DNA from 4 places in the Candidatus Symbiobacter mobilis CR genome. Region 2 is predicted to be linked to each of the others. Evidence: predicted binding sites of a transcription regulator. Region 2 holds the regulator's gene; each other region holds the start of a gene.
What was found. The regulator sigma-54, encoded in region 2, starts transcription at its own class of promoters, with help from an activator protein. The targets are predictions, from matches to a motif close to TGGCANGNAANCTGCTTT.

Region 1: the regulator sigma-54 is predicted to act here: its motif matches at 1,405-1,422, upstream of CENROD_RS07990 (pilin).
Region 3: the regulator sigma-54 is predicted to act here: its motif matches at 2,103-2,120, upstream of glnA (type I glutamate--ammonia ligase).
Region 4: the regulator sigma-54 is predicted to act here: its motif matches at 2,076-2,093, upstream of CENROD_RS08780 (circularly permuted type 2 ATP-grasp protein).

The regions. Positions count from the first base shown of each region.
Region 1 covers NC_022576.1:1,939,104-1,943,809, forward strand. Annotated here, with positions in the region: gene CENROD_RS07980 (UDP-glucose 4-epimerase family protein) at 1-563, shown strand, start outside; gene CENROD_RS07985 (sugar transferase) at 560-1,120, shown strand; gene CENROD_RS07990 (pilin) at 1,471-1,890, shown strand; gene CENROD_RS07995 (tetratricopeptide repeat protein) at 2,004-3,671, shown strand; gene CENROD_RS12525 (DUF494 family protein) at 3,628-4,122, opposite strand; gene dprA (DNA-processing protein DprA) at 4,268-4,706, opposite strand, start outside.
Region 2 covers NC_022576.1:846,161-850,866, reverse strand. Annotated here, with positions in the region: gene lptA (lipopolysaccharide transport periplasmic protein LptA) at 1-649, shown strand, start outside; gene lptB (LPS export ABC transporter ATP-binding protein) at 680-1,471, shown strand; gene rpoN (RNA polymerase factor sigma-54) at 1,472-3,037, shown strand; gene pbpG (D-alanyl-D-alanine endopeptidase) at 3,092-4,171, opposite strand; gene CENROD_RS03505 (2-isopropylmalate synthase) at 4,694-4,706, opposite strand, start outside.
Region 3 covers NC_022576.1:970,502-975,207, reverse strand. Annotated here, with positions in the region: gene CENROD_RS04030 (acetate/propionate family kinase) at 1-94, shown strand, start outside; gene CENROD_RS04025 (EI24 domain-containing protein) at 173-1,012, shown strand; gene CENROD_RS04020 (competence/damage-inducible protein A) at 1,015-1,905, shown strand; gene glnA (type I glutamate--ammonia ligase) at 2,161-3,576, shown strand; gene CENROD_RS04010 (hypothetical protein) at 3,810-4,328, shown strand; gene glnL (nitrogen regulation protein NR(II)) at 4,398-4,706, shown strand, end outside.
Region 4 covers NC_022576.1:2,142,139-2,146,844, reverse strand. Annotated here, with positions in the region: gene CENROD_RS08785 (alpha-E domain-containing protein) at 1-358, opposite strand, end outside; gene CENROD_RS08780 (circularly permuted type 2 ATP-grasp protein) at 360-1,808, opposite strand; gene CENROD_RS08775 (EAL domain-containing protein) at 2,525-4,706, opposite strand, start outside.

The sequences.
Region 1 (4,706 bases), 1.1 Mb from region 2:
GCCAGCCTTTCCGCGAAGCCGATATGCCCCAGCCCCAAGACCACTACGGACGCAGCAAGTTCGAAGCCGAAACAGCGCTTTGGCAAGAAGCCGGGGCGATGGAAGCCGTCGTGCTGCGGCCCCCGCTGGTATACGGGCCTGGAGTGCGCGCCAACTTTGCCGCGTTGCTACGCGCAGTGCGGCAGGGATGGCCGTTACCCGTAGGCAGCGTGGACGCACGGCGCAGCCTGGTGGCGCTGGACAACCTCGTCGATGCCCTGTGCGTGGCCATGCGGCACCCTCGCGCCGCCGGGGAGGTGTTTTTCGTCAGCGATGGACAGGATTTGTCGGTGGCCGACCTGGTACGAATGCTGGCGCAGGCCATGCACCGCGCCCCACGCATCGTTCCCGTTCCTGTGGAGTTGTTGCACTGCGCGGGATGGTGTGCGGGCAAGGCAGCGGCGGTGGAACGGCTGTGCTCCCCCTTGCAGGTGGACAGCACCAAACTGCGAACCATGCTGGGGTGGATACCTCCGCTAAGCCTGGAAGAAGGATTGCGCCAAACCGTGGAGGGAACGGAATGAAGCGGCTGTTCGACATCATGCTGGCCCTGGTTGCCGGGACGATCCTGGCCATACCGATGTTGGCCATCGCGCTGGCAGTGCGATGGACGTCCCCAGGGCCGGTGCTGTATTGGTCGGATCGGGTGGGGCGGGACAACCGGCTTTTTCGGATGCCCAAATTCCGCAGCATGCGTACCGATACCCCGGCGGTGGCCACGCATTTGCTTCCCAACCCCCAAGACTATGTGACCCCGCTGGGGAGGTGGCTGCGCAAAACCAGCCTCGACGAATTGCCGCAACTCTGGAGCATTCTGCGTGGAGAGATGAGTGTCGTCGGCCCCAGGCCAGCTTTATTCAACCAAGAAGACTTGATCGCCTTACGCACTGCGGCAGGAGTACACCGTTTGACGCCCGGTTTGACGGGGTGGGCGCAAATCCATGGCCGGGACGAATTGCCCATTCCGGAAAAGGTGCGGCTCGATGCCGAATACGCCAGCCGCCGCACGTTCCGGCTTGACCTCTGGATCCTGTTCCAGACAGTCGGCAAAGTGCTACGGCGGGAAAACGTCGCGCATTGAGGCGGCTCGGGGCCTACGAACCATGGTCGTTTTGGCGTTGTAAGAGCGACGGGAGTCGCAATACAGGCTCTTGGTCAAAACGGATCGGTTTTGCCGGTACAGCAGTTCCTAGATTTCGCCACGCAGCATCCGAGCTACGGGCATACATCGCGCCATGACAAAAAACGGCAGTTTGGGGGGGCGCTGACAAAAATTGTCAGTATCCGGTCGATGGAAGTGACAGTTTGCGTCCCCGAATGCCCGATTTGCCCCCAACGACCCCCTATTGCCCCGTCGAAATGCCCTGGCACGGTTCCTGCTGTATCTCTGGCGGTGCCGCTGTGGCCCAATCCACTTTCTAGGAGTTAATCATGAACCGTTCCATGCAAAAGGGCTTTACCCTAATCGAACTGATGATCGTCGTCGCCATCATCGGCATTCTGGCTGCTGTCGCGCTGCCTGCGTACCAGGAATACACGAAGAAAGCCAAGTTCAGCGAAGTCATCTTGGCGACCTCTGCAGCGAAGGTAGCTGTGGAACTTTGTGCGCAAGATCAGAATGGCCTGACGAACTGTACCGCTGGAAACAACAATGTCCCTGGCAATGCCGGTGCATCAGGCAACGTAGCCTCGGTCGCCGTCGGGGCAAGTGGTGTGATCACTGCGACAGCCATTGGATCCAATGGTCTCAACGGCGAGAACTACATATTGACCCCCACTTACACCAGTGGCAAGGTAACTTGGGTTGTCAGTGGCTCTTGCGCTGCTGCCAACCTGTGCAAAGCAGGCTAATTGACTCTTAGCGTTGACGAAGCGCAGCCCCTCTCGCAGGGGCTTTTTTATTGCCGGAATCCGGTTCCAGAAGCATCCAGATTCCGGCCATATTCCCGATTGGCCGAACCGATATGCGCACTTTTCTAAAAGCCGTCTTGCCCTTGGCTTTGCTGTGTGCCGCCACGGTGGGGTTGTACGCGGCATTCCTATCGAATGCCCTGTTTTTCGACGACTGGAATTTTTTTCGGACTACTAAGCTGGGTCAGCCCGCCCTGTTTACCACCCCTGGGCCGTGGTACGAATTGCGGGGGCTGCCTTATGCCACCTTCCTCTGGACGCAAGCGTGGTGGGGCGCGGAGGTGCGTTCCCACCGGATCGTGCAACTGTCGCTGCACGTAGCGGTGGTGTGTGCTCTGTACTGGCTACTGGCGCATTTGTTTGCGTTGGCACAAGTGGAGGGCAGGGAACGGCCATTCCCACCTCGAGTCGTGGCCTTCCTTGGAGCACTATGGTTCGCGTTGCACCCTGTGGCAACCTACGCTGCGGGGTATCTAGTGCAACGGACAGTCCTGATGTCCACGTTCTTTGCATTGCTGGCGATGCTGGCCTATACCTGGGGCAGCGTCCAGGAACGTCGCTGGGGGTTGTGGATGGCGGTCCTGTTGTACGCAATGGCTGTGTATTCCAAGGAACATGCAGTGTTGTTGCCCGCAGTGCTGGTGGCGCTGACTGCGTGGTTGCACACTGATTGGATTGCGCGGATGCGGGCGCGCTGGCCGGTTTTTGTTGCCATGGCGTTGATTGCAGCCTGGGCAGTATGGGGGCGAACTTGGCTGCTGGCCACTGCGTACGAAGAGCGCGTAACAGACGTTTTTCCAGACCTTGGCCTAGCTTACCCCCTGAGCGTACTCACCCAGTCTTGGTTGTTTTTCAAATATCTGTTCCTGTGGCTCTTTCCCAATACCCAGTGGATGTCGATCGACATGCGGGAATACTTTGCTTCGGCAGTATGGTCACCATACCTGCTGGCTCTGGTGGCCTACCTGGCATGGGGTGGCATGGGGGCATGGCTGTTATTGCGTAGGGGTGTGGTGGGTCTGGTGGGCCTGGGGATGTTGTTTCCCTGGCTCCTGTTCGGCACCGAGTTTTCCACCGTGCGGATGCAGGAAGTGTTTGTGCTGTATCGCGGCTACTTGTGGATGCCTGGAGTATTTTTGGCACTCGGGTGGGTGGCAACCAGGATGCGATTGCGCGTCATCATCGCGATGGGTCTCGTCGTCGCCCTAACGTTGGTTCCCCTGTCGATGGAACGGCTGGTGACCTGTTCCCACTTGGTGATGGTATGGAGTGATGCAGAACGACTCGTGCGTGATCGTCCACTGGTTCCCGGGGCGTACCGCATCCACTACAACTTGGGTAGGGAGCTGATTCCTGTCAACAACTTCCAGGAAGCGATGCATCACCTACGCATCGCCATCTTGCTCCGGGAAAACATGTGGCCAGCGTGGATCAATCTCGGTGTGACGTACTCCATATTGAAGGAAAACACCAAGGCAGTGACGGCCTTCAATATCGCCATGCGTATCGTGGAAGATTTGCACGAACCGCCCAATGGGATCATCCATCATGGCCGCGCCCAAGCCTACGAGGCCCTGGGCAAGCGCGAGGAAGCCCTGGCCGACTACCGCAAAAGTTGCGAGCTATCCAACGTTGGCTGCATTGCGATGCAAAGACTTGCAACAACCTCCACCCCCGTCAATGCCACCCCATCCCCCCTGCCACCCACCTCGCGTCCCTAGGCGCGACGGCGGGCGCCCTGCGGCTCCATAGCACCATCGCCACGACGAGCAGCAGGTCTTCCTTCCGCAGTGGGATAGGCGATGCTGCCGTGGCCCGGTCGAGTACGAGGTGCAGGCACTGCTGTGACAGCACCCCGGTGGCGTGCAGATGGCAGAGGTATCCCCAGTTCTCGGAACCCAGGCGCTGTTGTTCCCAAGCAGACAGCACCCGGATACTGGTTGGAGCGCAAGGCGCTGGGTCGTCTTGTGGGGTGTTTGGGGTAGCCGATGTCAAAGCAGTGGCGTGGATCGCATCCATAGGATCAGGAAGCAATTCCACCAGCCACGCCAGCGCACGGTCGATGGCGCGCGGGGCAAAGCCTTGGGCATAGAGCCTGCGCCGCAATAGCGGCCATTGCGGTAGCGGGGGAACGCCACCACCAGCAAAAACAAAAGCCAGAACGTCAAACATCCGGGCACTGTAGGCCGCGTGGGTAGGCGGCAAAGCGCGGAAAAGCCAGGGTTTTCTTCCATCGCTCCTACAACAACATCCCTCCATCCCCCGCTTTGCCCAACATGTTGTGGGAGCGATGGAAGTCGCGATGATCCTAGATTCCTCACCCCTGCCGCTGGAACCGCCCTCCGGGCAGGCGCGCAACGGAGCCTTCCAGCTCCAACTGGGTTAGCAGCGCTTGCAAAGGCGCGGTGTCCATCCCGGTGCGGGCCTGGATCGTGTCCAACCCGGTGGGGTCATAGCCCATCGCCCGCAACACGCAGTGGCTCGGGTCCGCAGGATCCACAGCAATCGGTGCTGGAGTGGGTGCGGAGATTGCGCGCTCGGGCTGGCCCGGGTATTCGTCGAAGATGTCCTGCGGGCAGGTGACCAATTTGGCCCCTTGCTGAATCAGCGCATGGCAGCCGGTGGATTGCAGAGCGTGGATCGAACCGGGGACGGCAAAAACGTCCTTGCCTTGTTCCGCACTGAGCCGCGCCGTGATGAGCGAGCCGGAGCGCAGCGCGGCTTCGACGACCAAGGTCCCCCGGCTGAGCGCGGCG
Region 2 (4,706 bases):
GCCGATGGCCGGGTTGCCTGCGCTGGCTGCGCCGCCCCAGCAGGCAGAACCGGCGCCTGTAGCAGCTCGTGGCAGCGACGATCGTCGCGATGCAACGCTCCCCCGCCAGACACAACCGCTCCACATTGAAGCCCAAAGCCTGCGCTACGACGAACGGCAGCGGCGCAGCGTTTTCTCCGGTTCCGTCGTCATGACCCAAGGTCTGATCGTGCTGCGTGCCGACCGCATGGAGTTTCACGAGGACGCCCAAGGTCAGGTGCATGGCACGATGCATGGTCTCGATGGCAAGGTGGCTTCGTTCCGGCAGCACCGCGAAGGGGGCGACGAATTCGTCGAAGGCGAAGCGCAAACCATCACCTACGACGCCGTAACGACAACGGTGACGCTACGGCAGCGAGCACGCCTGCGCAAGTACCGTGGCGCCGTGTTGAGCGATGCCTTTGAAGCACAGATGATCGTCTACGACGGGGAGGCAGATCGCTTCGAACTGGTTGGGCAGCCCGCCGCTGGCCCTGCATCTGCCGTCGGATCGGGCCACGGAACCCGGGTGCGCGCCATGATCTCCCCCCGTGCTTCGGCGCCCGCCACGCCCACCCAAGCCCCCATCCTGCTGCGCAGTAGCACCGGCATCGACGCGCCGGGCCTGTAGCCACTAGCTATGGAACACACAGCTAGCGAGATGGACAGGGCAGGCGCCCATGATGCTACGCAACGTGATTCCCAGCCTTGCCGGGGACGCTTGCAGGCAGAGCATCTGCAAAAGTCCTACGGCAGCCGCAAGGCGGTGCGTGATGTGTCCTTGACGGTCTGCGAGGGCGAAGTCGTGGGCCTGTTAGGCCCCAATGGGGCGGGGAAGACGACGTCGTTTTACATGATCGTCGGGCTGGTGCGAGCCAGCGCCGGGTCCATCCGTATTGATGGGGTGTCGATCGAACGCTTGCCCATCCACCGCCGCGCGCGGCTGGGGTTGAGTTATTTGCCCCAGGAGGCATCGATCTTTCGTCGGCTCGACGTGGGGGACAACATCCGTGCGGTGCTCGAATTGCAGCACGATGCAAAGGGGCAGCCGTTCGATGATGCGACGATTGCACAGCGACTGGGCGCGTTGCTGCATGATTTGCGCATCGAACACCTCGTCGATACCCCGGCGATGGCACTGTCTGGCGGGGAACGGCGGCGCGTGGAAATTGCCCGTGCGCTGGCCACCCAGCCCCGGTTCATCCTGCTTGACGAACCCTTCGCGGGGGTCGATCCGATCGCCGTCATCGAGATACAACGTATCATCCAACTCCTCAAAAGCCGGGGAATTGGCGTGCTCATCACCGATCACAACGTGCGAGAAACGCTGGGGATTTGTGACCACGCCTACATCATCAGCGAAGGCTGCGTACTGGCGCAAGGAACCCCGACCCAGATCGTCGACGATGTCGAGGTGCGCCGCGTGTACCTGGGTGAACACTTCAAGATGTAAATGCAGCAAGGGCTTTCCCTGCGGGTGTCGCAGCATCTTGCGCTCACGCCCCAGTTGCAGCAGTCGATCCGCTTGTTACAGCTTTCGACTGCGGAGCTGGAGCAAGAGGTCGGGCAGATGCTCGAAAGCAACCCTTTCCTGGAACAGGCTGCCTCGGACGAAGCAGAGCCTGCCTCCGAGGGCGAAGCAGGGTCCCGCTCGGGTTCCAGCCAAGATGTACAGGGAACCGAGGCTCTGCCCGACGCACCCCCCAGCGATACACCAGACATTCGCCGGGACGAAGACAACGCGCTTTCCGGCACTTCCGAAGAACTGGACTGGGGAGAGGGCGCTTCCGTCGCGGTCGAAGACGGGGATTGGGGGGCTGCGGTGCATTCTGGCGACGGCGACACCGAAGCCGGGGAATGGGCCGCCAGCCTGCCCACCTTGCGGGATCATCTGCACGAGCAAGTGCTGCGGTTGCGCATCGGGGATGCAGACCGTGCAGCGCTGGGTTTTTTGATCGATTCGCTCGACGACAACGGCTACCTGGAAGACGATCCCGACGTGCTTGCGCAATCCCTAAGCCAGGGGGATGCCGATGTGGCAGAGGCACTGCGCCACCATTTCACGGTCGCATGGAACTTGTTGCGCCACCTTGATCCCATCGGCGTTGGGGCGCGCAACTTGGCGGAATGCTTGCGCTGGCAGTTGGAGGCTTTGTGGGAAGAACCCGATGAGCCGGATCGATCGGTCGTCAACGTGGCGTTGCGGTTGTGTACACAACCACTGGAATGGCTGGCGCGCAAGGATCTCAAGCGTCTTGTTGCCACAAGCCAGGCCGGGGAAGATGCCGTGCGCGCAGCCTTGGCACTTATCGCCAAGCTGGAACCCCAGCCGGGGCGGCGTTTTGCCGATGTGCGCCGAGCAGCGATCATTCCCGATGTGATCGTCGTTCGCAAAATGGCGGAGGGAACGGTTGCGGGGTCGATCCGTTTTGAAGTGCAGCTCAACCCGGAAGTCGTGCCGCAATTGCGCATCCATTCCTTGTATGCCCAGGCATTGCGCAGCCACAGGACGGGGGTTCGGGACGATGGCGGCGTGCGCGGCCTGGAAAAATGCCTGCAAGAAGCACGCTGGTTCGTCAAGAACGTGCAGCAGCGTTTCGAGACGATCTTGCGCGTTAGCCGGGCCATCGTCGAACACCAGAAAGGGTTCTTGTTGCACGGGGAGCTGGCCATGCGCCCGCTGATCTTGCGCGATATTGCCGATGAACTGGGCCTGCACGAGTCGACGATCAGCCGGGTGACCAATGCCAAATACATCGCCACCCCCCAGGGCACCTTCGAGCTGAAGCACTTTTTCGGCTCCGGGCTGGGAACCCAATCGGGGAGTAGCGCTTCGAGCACGGCCGTGCGTGCGCTCATCAAGCAATGGATTGCCGAAGAAAACCCCGCCGCACCGTTGAGTGACGGCCAAATTGCCGATCAATTGCAGGAACGGGGCATTGCCTGCGCACGCCGCACGGTCGCGAAGTACCGCGAAGGGCTACACATTCCCCCAGCGCCGCAGCGCAAGCCTTGGTAGAACTGCAGGGGCGACGGCAGTCGCGATGGCTGGGTTGCGCGCAACCCAGGTAGCTCAACCCAGACGGGCTTGGGCCTGGGCAGACGGATGGCTGGCCGTGCCGGTGTTTTCCAGCCAATGGCGTACCCGCGCCGCATCGCCGATCCGCGACAGTTTGCCTGCGGAATCCAGGAACACCATGATCAATGCCCGCCCGGCGACTCTCACTTGCATGACCAGGCATTGGCCTGCTTCGGCGATGTACCCGGTCTTTTGGAGTCCGATGTTCCAGGAAGGGTTTTTGACCAGGCGATTCGTGTTGTGGTACTCCAGCACGCGGTTCCCCACTTCCACATAGTGGCGGGGGGACGTGGTGAGCTGCCGCAGTAGCGGCTGCTGGTGCGCGTTATCGACGAGCTTGACCAGGTCATGCGCGCTGGATTGGTTCCGGCTGGAGAGACCCGTAGGTTCGACGAAGCTGGTGTCACGCATGCCCAGTCGCTGCGCTTTTTCGTTCATCTTGACTACGAAAGCGGGGACACCACCGGGGGTAGTACGCGCCAGCGCGTGGGCCGCACGGTTCTCGCTGGACATCAACGCCAGGTGCAGCAGCTCGCCCCGGGTGAGTTCCGCGCCCACCACGAGCCGGGAAGACGTACCTTTTACCGTATCGTTATCTTCTTCGGTAATGGTGATTCGTTCTTGCATGGGCAAGTGGGCATCAAGCAGCACCAGTGCAGTCATCAGCTTGGTCAGCGATGCAATGGGCAATACCGCTGCATCGTTTTTGCGCAGCAGGACTTCATTCGTGTGCTGGTCAACGACCAGAGCGACCGAGGACTTCAGCTCGGGCACCATCGAGTCCACGACGGCATCGGTCACGGTCACCAAGTGCGCTGTGTCTGGAGGGGGGGCGGCTGCGGGGGCCACCGGCAGTGCAGGCGCCGCCAGCGCGGGAACCTGGGGTGTCGTCAGGGTGGCTGGCTTGGGCTGGGCCATTCCCTTGCGGGCGGCTGCGGCAACCATGGGAGCGCGGGCAGCAGCGGGACGACGCACTGATGTATGCACCGACGTCTGTACCGCAGGCCGCAACACGGCGGCTGCCTGCGGCACCCGTGCCCGCTTGGCCACGAGGGGTTTTTTGGACGCCGCCACCGCAACGCGAACAGCATGGTTGGGCTTGTTCTGGGCTTGGGCGAGGGTTTTTTTTGCCGTCTTTGGGCCTATTTGTTTGCGTGTCTGTGGAGTACTCGTCTGTGGAGTACCGGCCAGTTTTTTCCCAGCCAGTTTTTTGCCTGCAAGATTGCGTGCCTTGGTTTGGGCCAATGCCTGGGCTTTGGCTTTAGCCTTGGTTCCTGCCGTAGCTTTGGCTTGGGGTTGCGCCTTAGCCTTCTTTGCCTTGGCAGTGCCCGGGGCAGGCACGGCAGACTTGCTGGCGGACTTGTGAGCAGGGCGCGCAGAGGGGTTTGCAGCCAGGGCAAAACCCTGCGTGCCACAAACCAGCCCCAGGATGAGCAACCAAACCCGGAAGCAGCGGCTCCACGATCGCGCGAAAGTGTTGGTCATTGCCGTATCCCATACAGAGTGTTCCCAGATTGTAGCGGTAACTTTATCCCAATAAAAACAGCTACTTAGCTGCAATTTCTCGCGCAATGCTTCAAGCTCGCTCTGCGCCCTTCACACTTGCGCG
Region 3 (4,706 bases), 120 kb from region 2:
TACCCCGTCCAGCCGAGTCGAAGTGTGGGTGGTTCCCACCGACGAGGAAGTCGTCGTAGCGCGGGAAGCAGCCCGATTGGTGTGTGCAGGCTGAAGCGCATTGGTGCAAACCCGGCAACGTGCTGGCCTCGGGGCGGCGCAGCAGGGTGCCGGTAGCGGTGCAGGGGGGCGAATGTCTAGGCTGTTCGATTCCTTCTGGCGCGCACTGTTGTGCAGCATGCAACCGAGAGTGTTGTTCCTCTCGCTGGTTCCTTTGGCGCTAATGCTGTTGCTGGCCGTCGGTTTTTTTACGCTGTACTGGGACTTTGCGCTTGACCTCGCGAGCGAGGCGCTTACGGCATCTGCGTGGGTGCAATCCGTATCGGAGTGGTTGCAGCAGCATGGGCTGGTGAGCTTGGTGTCTGTCGTTGCGCCCTTGCTGGTGATGTTTGCTGCGTCGATTGTTGTGCTCGTTCTTGCGTTGTTGCTGGTAGCGCTGTTGATGACCTCCTCGCTGACCGATTTCGTCGCTGCACGGCGATTCCCCCACTTGGAGCGCAAAAAGGGTGGTTCGTTGCTGCAGAGCGTGTGTTGGTCGATCGGTTCCACGGCGCTGGCTTTGTTAGCGTTGTTGTTGTCTGTTCCCTTGTGGCTGGTGCCTCCGCTGGTGTTGCTCGTGCCTCCGCTGATCTGGGGCTGGCTCACGTACCGCGTGATGGCTTTTGATGCGCTGGGTATCCACGCCAGCCGGGAAGAGCGCACGGAACTGTTTCGCAGACACCGGCTCGAACTGCTATCGATCGGCCTGATCGTTGGCTATTTGGGCGCAGTTCCTGGGGTACTGTGGGCTTCCGGCGCATTGCTGGCGACGATCATCGTGGTCGTTCCGGTGGCGATTTGGCTCTACACCTTCGTCTTCGCTTTGTCTTCGTTGTGGTTTGCCCATTTCGGCCTTTCCGCGCTGGAAGCGCTGCGGCAAGAACGCAGCGGTGAGCCTGCCATGGCTGTGCGGGCAGCGCAGGGGGCAGCGTGAGCATGTCGCCTATCCTGCCCCGTGCGTTGCCCGGCGCCGATGTCGGGCTGATCGTCATCGGTGACGAAATCCTCTGCGGAAAGCGGCAGGATCGGCACTTTGGTCACTTTGTCGAACTGCTGCGCGCACGGGGGCTACGGCTGTCCTATTCCCTGGTGCTCGGCGATGACCCTCTGCGCATCACCCAGGCGTTGGAAAGGGTGATGGGAACCGGGGATATCGTTTTTTGCACCGGCGGCATCGGCGCCACCCCGGATGACCATACGCGGACGTGTGCGGCGCGGGCACTCGGTGTGCCCCTGGCTCCGCATCCTGAAGCCTGTGCCCTGATTGCCGGGCGCATTGCGGAAATGGCGCAGGCTGGCAAGTGGCCTGCCGACCTCAATGCCGAGGAAAACCGGCGACGGCTGGAGATGGCGGCATGGCCTCAAGGGGCGCATCCCATTCCCAATCCGTACAACAGGATTCCTGGGTTCAGCGTAGGGGATGTGCATTTCCTTCCCGGTTTCCCCGTCATGGCTTGGCCGATGGCCGAATGGGTGTTGGAGCAGTACTACCGCAGTCACTTCGCTGTCGGAAATTGGATGGAGCGCTCGGTCATCGTGCGTGGGGGCATGGAAGCGGCTTTGGCGGGGTGGATGGATCGCATCGAGCGCGAGTTTCCAGGTGTCAAAGTATTCAGCCTACCCAGCGTCGACCATCCGCAGTGGGGGCACCACATCGAATTGGGTGTCAAAGGCGCGCCTGAGGCGGTCACCACGGCTTTTGTTGCGATGTTGTCGTACTTGCAGCAAGCGGGCATTCCCGACGAATGCATCGTGCATCTTCCATGCACTGCCCCCCAGTCGATGGCATACGATGCCACGGTATGCACCAATATGGTGCATGAATGATGCATTCTGGTGCATTGCCCATGCTTATGCCTGTATGCGGTGCATCGAGTTTGCCGGAATCCTGGTTCTTGACCATGCACGCTGCGCCATCGTTGCGCACTCTGCCTGCATGGTGCAAAACAGTCGCTTTCGTACCCGAAAGGGTTCTTGCAGCAGGTCGCCATGGGCTGTGGCGCAGCGCCTGCAGCAGGGATCTCTGGCATGGAAACTGCTTCATGTCAGGGTTTTTTCAACCACAGCACTAGGAGCGCATAGATGGCAAAAACCGTCGCAGACGTCATGAAGATGGTGAAGGATCACGAAGTCAAGTTCGTGGATTTCCGGTTTACCGATACCCGTGGCAAAGAGCAGCACGTCACCGTGCCGATCTCGCATTTCGACGAAGACAAGTTCACCCACGGGCACGCTTTTGACGGGTCGTCCGTTGCGGGGTGGAAGGGGATCGAGGCCTCGGACATGCAACTCATGCCTGACCCGAACACGGCCAACATCGACCCTTTTTACGAAGAGACCACGCTGTTCATGAGCTGCGACGTGATCGAGCCGAGCGATGGCAAGGCCTACGACCGCGATCCCCGTTCGATTGCCCGCCGTGCCGAGGCGTACCTCAAGGCATCCGGCATCGGGGACGTTGCCTACTTTGGTCCCGAGCCTGAGTTCTTCATCTTCGATAGCGTCCGTTGGGACACCGACATGTCCGGTACCTTCTTCAAGATCGACGAGTACGAAGCGCCCTGGAACTCCGGCGCCAAGCTCGAAGGCGGGAACCGGGGGCACCGTCCCTCGGTCAAGGGCGGGTATTTCCCTGTTCCGCCCGTAGACAGCACGCAGGATATGCGCGCAGAAATGGTGCAGGTGCTGGAAGCGCTGGGGATTCCCGTCGAGGTGTTCCACCATGAAGTCGCTGGCGCAGGGCAAAACGAAATCGGCACGAAGTTCAGCACCCTGGTTGAGCGTGCAGACTGGACGCAGGTGCTCAAGTACGTCGTCCTCAACGTCGCCAACGCCTACGGCAAGACTGCGACGTTCATGCCCAAGCCCATCGTCGGGGATAACGGTAGCGGGATGCACGTGCATCAATCCGTCTGGAAAGATGGCAAAAACCTCTTTGCTGGCGACGGCTACGCTGGGTTGAGCGATTTCGCGCTCTACTACATCGGCGGGATCATCAAGCACGCCCGTGCGCTCAATGCCATCACCAACCCCGGTACGAACAGCTACAAGCGGCTCGTTCCCGGGTTCGAGGCACCGGTCAAGCTGGCGTATTCGGCCAAAAACCGCTCGGCGTCGATTCGCATCCCCTATGTCGCCAACCCCAAGGCGCGCAGGATCGAAGCACGCTTCCCCGACCCCCTGATGAACCCATACCTGGGCTTTTCCGCGTTGCTGATGGCCGGGATCGACGGGGTTGAGAACAAGATCCACCCTGGGGAAGCTGCAACGAAGGATCTGTACCACCTGCCGCCCGAAGAGAACGCGCTGATTCCGACGGTGTGCCACAGCCTGGACCAAGCGTTGGAGTGCCTCGACAAGGATCGCGCTTTCCTCACCAAGGGGGGCGTATTCACTGACACGATGCTTGATGCGTACATCGAGTTGAAGATGAACGAAGTCACGCGGTTGCGCATGGCTACGCACCCCATCGAATTCGACATGTACTACTCGCTCTGATCCTCGGCAGGACAGGGTTCCCCCGTTTCCGTGCGGGGGAAAGGGGACGGCGCAAGCCGTCCTTTTTTTTATCCCAGATAGTCCATGAGGGTTTGCAAGTGGGTATCACGACGCTGGGGTAGTTTTGCACAAGTCCTTTTATGGGAAACTTCCCGCGACACTGCGACGGGGGTTGCAGGCCAAGCAAGCTGGAGGCATCGGTGTACGCAAAAATTCTTGGTGGGGTCTTGTGTATGGGGGGGCTGGTGTTGGCCGTTGCCCATGCCCAAGGGATGATCTACCGCTGCGGCAACGAATACACCAACACCCGCCCCGATGATGCGCAGGTGCGGGGCTGCAAGGTGCTCGAAAGCGGCAATGTCACTGTGGTGCAGGGGACGCGGGTTCACCGTCCCATCGCGTCGGTAGCGGAACCTGCCTTAGGCCAGTCTGGTGCGCAGCGACCCAGTTCCGGGGCGCAAGGCATGGAATCGCGGCCCGCGCAGCCCCAGCAGCCGGATGAAGGGCGGGGTTCCGATGCACGCCGCATCCTCCAGACCGAACTGAAAAAGGCAATGGCCCGGCAGGAAGAGCTGGAGCGCGAATACAACGGCGGTACCCCCGAAAAGCGTGGCGACGAGTCGCGCAACCACCAACGCTACCTGGATCGGGTGGCCGAAATCCAAGCCAACCTGGCGCGAAACGCCAGTGATATTGCCGGCATTCGCCGGGAACTCGAACGGCTGGGCGGGGATCGTTCCTCATCGCGGTGAACGAGCAGCCTGGGGCACTGCCTAGGCTGAGGTTGTACAGCGCCTGGCCTGTAATACCAGGCAACCACCATGCGGAAATCCACCATGTCGCAGGGGCGTAACCCTACCGCGAGGCCGACGTTGCCCGGAGTAGCGGAAGGAGGATGTACCGCCTTCGACTTGCTTTCCACGCTGATTGCCGTCGTGGCGGTAGATGGCACGGTGCGTTGTGCCAACGCTGCGCTGGAAGATGCGCTGGGCGTTTCCCGCAAACAGATATTGGGTGCGCATTTGCCAGACAGCTTTTCGCATCCCGATCAACTCCGGTCGATGTTGCAGGCGGCAGGGGGTTTTGCTGCACTGCGCTTCGATGCCTTGCTCTCCCGCCCTGGACGGGAT
Region 4 (4,706 bases), 1.3 Mb from region 2:
AATTATTTATGGCGTACAAATACATCTCATTGACTTGTTCCCATGCTTCGTCTGGCATCGAATCCCGGCTCGTTCGTATATTTTCTCGCGCAAACGACAATGACGATAACAACGAACTGGTATTCACCGAATCAGCAAGCAAAAAACGAATCACGTTTTGTTCACTAGGATTTTTGAAACGGTGATAAAACGCTTCTTCCACACCGCATATATTTAATAAATTATGCCAGCCTACTTCAATACCATAAGGCAGGTCGTAAATCAAATTCATCGTTGCATTGATTAAACGTGCGGTATTTTCAGTACGTTCTAAATAACGCGCAAGCCAATACAGTCTCTCTGCGGTTTTCGATAACATCTTACTGCTCCATATTGATAATCCACGTGTCTTTACTTCCGCCGCCTTGTGAAGAATTCACAACCAGTGAACCCTTGCGCAATGCAACGCGCGTCAGCCCCCCTGCTGTCACAAAGCTGTTTTCACCTTGCAAAATAAACGGGCGCAAATCGATGTGGCGCGGCTCCAAATGGTCATGGCAAAGAGTAGGACAAGTGGATAACGCAAGCGTTGGCTGCGCGATGTAATTGCGTGGATTTTCTTTGATCAATTGGCCAAATTGTGCAAGCTCTTTTTTTGTCGCTTGCGTACCAATCAACATTCCATAACCGCCTGATTCATTGGCTGGTTTGACAACCAATTCTGACAGATGCGCCAAAACGTAGGCGCGCTGTTCCTTATTGCTACATAAATAAGTAGGTACATTTGGCAATAATGGCTGTTCATGCAAATAATACTGGATCATTTGCGGAACATACGCATACACGACCTTGTCATCCGCAACGCCTGCACCGGGTGCATTGGCAATCGCCACATTGCCTGCTTTCCACGCACGCATCAAGCCTGTAACGCCAAGCAAAGAATCTTTGTGGAATACTTCAGGATCCAAGAATAAATCATCAATTCTCCGATAAATGACATCTACTTTTTCCAGTCCTTCTATCGTTTTCATGTAAACACAGTCGTCTTTTTGCACTACCAAATCACTTCCCTCGACCAGTTCTACGCCCATTTGCTGCGCCAAAAAAGCGTGCTCAAAATAAGCAGAATTATAAATTCCTGGCGTCAGAACCACAATTTGCGGATGGTCGATTTCTGAAAGTGAATTCAGCATTTCAAAAAGCTGTGATGGATAATCATCTACAGGCATGACGTTCAAATTGTGCAGCAATTCTGGAAAAACGCGCTTGGTAATCACGCGATTTTCAATCATGTATGAAACGCCAGAAGGAACGCGCAAATTGTCTTCTAATACATACACCACCCCATCGCCGCCACGCACCAAATCACTGCCACAGATGTTGGCCCATATTTCAAATTTTGGCGTAATCCCCACGCATTCACGGCGAAAATTACTCGAACTCAAAATCAATTCTGCTGGAACGAACCCGTCTTTGATAATTGATTGCGAGTTATATACGTCGTTAATAAAACAATTCAAGGCTTTCAAACGCTGCTGCAAACCTGCTTCAATACGCTTCCATTCCTGAAATTCAATCAGGCGCGGAATAATATCAAACGGCCAAGCGCGGTCTATATTTCCTGTATCGCTGTATACAGTAAAAGTGATGCCCATTTCCAGAATGGCCGCATCCGCAGCGGCGCGACGATTCTTCAATGCGTCAACGCCCAAATTTTGCAAATAGTCACACAACGTTTCGCATATAGGACGTGCATGACGTTGTGCAGAGAGCATTTCATCAAATGTTTTCTCTGCATCATAATGGTCCCAAATCGAGTGTTTTGTCATAATCTTACATTCCTCTCAGTGGAACGCGCCCGAGTGTGCTGCTGGCAGCGCATCCGGGTAGGCGCGACGACGACGCAGGCGACTGCCGTCGCTCATACATCAGTCGCTAATACATTATGAAGACGTACGCGAAACCGCACCTGCATCTTGATACCCACTTGCCGTCCTGTTATGTTCTATCTTCGTGGGTATGCCTACTGAAATTGGTTCTTAGGCTTGACGGCGGGTTCTGGACAGTTGCATCGCCAATCCACACACAATAACGGATACGCAAAAAACGTGCCAATGGAATGGTTGCTGCCAAAATGCTACGGTTTTGGTGCGTCGGTAACACCGATAACAGGGACGATAAGAGCGTCGGTCCTCTCTACCGAGCTTTTCCTGCGCAGTCGCATTGCTTACCAACGGCGGGTGCGCACGGTATCGCAGTAATCGGAACCGGTGGAGGCAATCCACTGCACCGCAGTGCGAAGACTGCTAGTCAGCCGAGTTTGCCTAGACTGCCTGCTCCACAGCAGGGCAGTATTGGTGCAGTAGGCATTGCTCCATGGCCCATGCGACGATGCACAGCACCATGTTGAGTACATCCCCCATCGCGCTGTATGACATAGCGCAGTCTTTTGGGTACAAACTGCACCCACTGACGTTCTCAGTGACCGTCATTTCGGGAAGTGCAGCGATGGAATTATCTGCATTGTGCAGAAATCAGCCTGGTGTCACGGAAGTTGGTTATTTTCTCTTGAGAGCGAATGAAAAAGCGCATAACAAACTCTTGGATCTTGTGAAAGTTCTGCAAAACCAAAGCGCTTGACGTTGAGTTCTTCAAAATCAAACTTTTTGTGCAGCTCATCGATAATCCAATAACCCATCGACCATTCATGAAAGAGCCTCGATTTTGTCAAACCTTTGAGGATCGTTTTCATATTTTTATGTCTACCATCTTGAGAGATTTTCAATAACAGCGAATCTACAATCTCCTTTCTCCCCTCAAGCAACTGCAAAAAATAGCCCTTTTCATAAAGCAGATAGCCTGTGATTCCGTGCGTACTGTTGAATTTTCTAGATTGTTGTACCAGCGATTCTATGGTGTGCCTATCCATGGCATCCACTGCTTCACTAACGTACATCGCAGTAAAGATATCGCTGTTTTCTGATGCGATCAAATTTTGATTTTCAAGCGCTTGCACAAATTGTCCGAATGCCAGTGGCTTATAAAAATAGTACCCTTGTATATAATCCACTCCGTTGGCTCGTAACTCAAAAAGCTGTAGCTCACTTTCGACACCCTCTGCGACAGTCTTTTTCCCAAGATTTTTGGCCATTTTGATGATGGTGGAGGTGACGAGCTTGCTATTTTCATGTTGATCAAGCCCATCGACAAACTCTTTATCTATCTTGATGTGCGAAATGGGCAATCGCAAAAGCTGTGCAAATGAGGAGTAGCCCGTCCCAAAATCATCGACTGCGATACTCATGCCGAGCTTACGCAACCCCTCTAATGTGGATATGTTTTTCTCCACATTGCTCATAATGGAGGTCTCGGTAATCTCCAAGAGTACTTTGGATGCATCCGCCCCCTCTTTTTGCAAAATTTCTCGAAAATCCTCCACTATGGTATTGCTATCAATCTGCTTTACAGAGATATTGACAGAGATATATGGGGCATGATTACCATATTTTTGAGTTAAAAAATGCTGTGTTTTGCACACCTGCTCAAAGACCCATTTCCCAATCGAGAGCATGGAACCACTCTCTTCGGCCAATGGGATAAAAATAGCTGGGGATATATTTTTCTCGTTTGTTTTCCATCGCAACAGTGCTTCGGCCCCTTGTATGGCGCCATTTTGCGCAGCAACGATGGGCTGGTACACGACCTCCATCTCCCCTTTTTCTATCGCGCTCCGAAGGCCCGATTCAATTTCCAGACGCTGCTTGGAGCGCTCATGAAGCTCACTAGAAAAAATATGCCATGTATCTCTTCCATGCTGCTTGGATGCATACATAGCCGTATCAGATTCGCGCAATAGATCATCTGCGCTGTGTGTCGCCCCACTTCCATACGTCAAACCAATAGATGCCGTGGAGATAATCTCTTTATTTTCCACAATGAGAGGCTGGCGCAATGCATCATTGATACGCTCGGCAAGTTGGATGAGCGCGCTCTCATTCCCTATGTTTTCGCACATCACCACAAATTCATCTCCACCGAGCCTTGCAACCGTATCTCCGGGGCGCACATGATCTGTGAGTTTTTTTGCAAAATCGATGAGCAGTTTATCGCCCGCATTATGTCCGTAGGTGTCATTGATAAGTTTAAACTTATCTAAATCTATAAAAAGCAATCCTACTTGGGAACCACTTCTTTTGGTTCGTGCAAGGGCGTTCTCCAGTCGCTCTTTGATCAGCGCTCTATTGGGAAGTCTGGTAAGTGCATCATGCGTAGCCCTCCATGTGAGATCCTCTTCTGCTTTTTTTCGAGCAGTGATATCCATGACAGTGGCCACAAGTATCCACTCATTTTCTGTTTGAAATTTGGCAATAGATGCTTCTGCGGAGAAGAAAGTACCATCTTTTTTGTAGCCGGCAATTTCCCCCCTTTTGCCCATTCTGAGTTCTTTCGTATCACTTGCCACAAATGATTTGATCGCTTCCTTATGAAAAGAGCGAAAATGGGGTGGCACAAGCATATTGATGGATATACCAGCCAACTCCACATCACTGTATCCAAAAAGCTCGTGCGCTCCTTTATTGGACTGCAAAATGATTCCATCTGCATCCGTGGCTATCACAGCAATATCGGTCGAATCCAAAATGGATTTGGAGGCAAAACCTAGTCCTCTATCTAGTGTTTCAGAGCGCTTTCGTGGGAAGGAGGGTACAGTGATCTGTGACGCACTG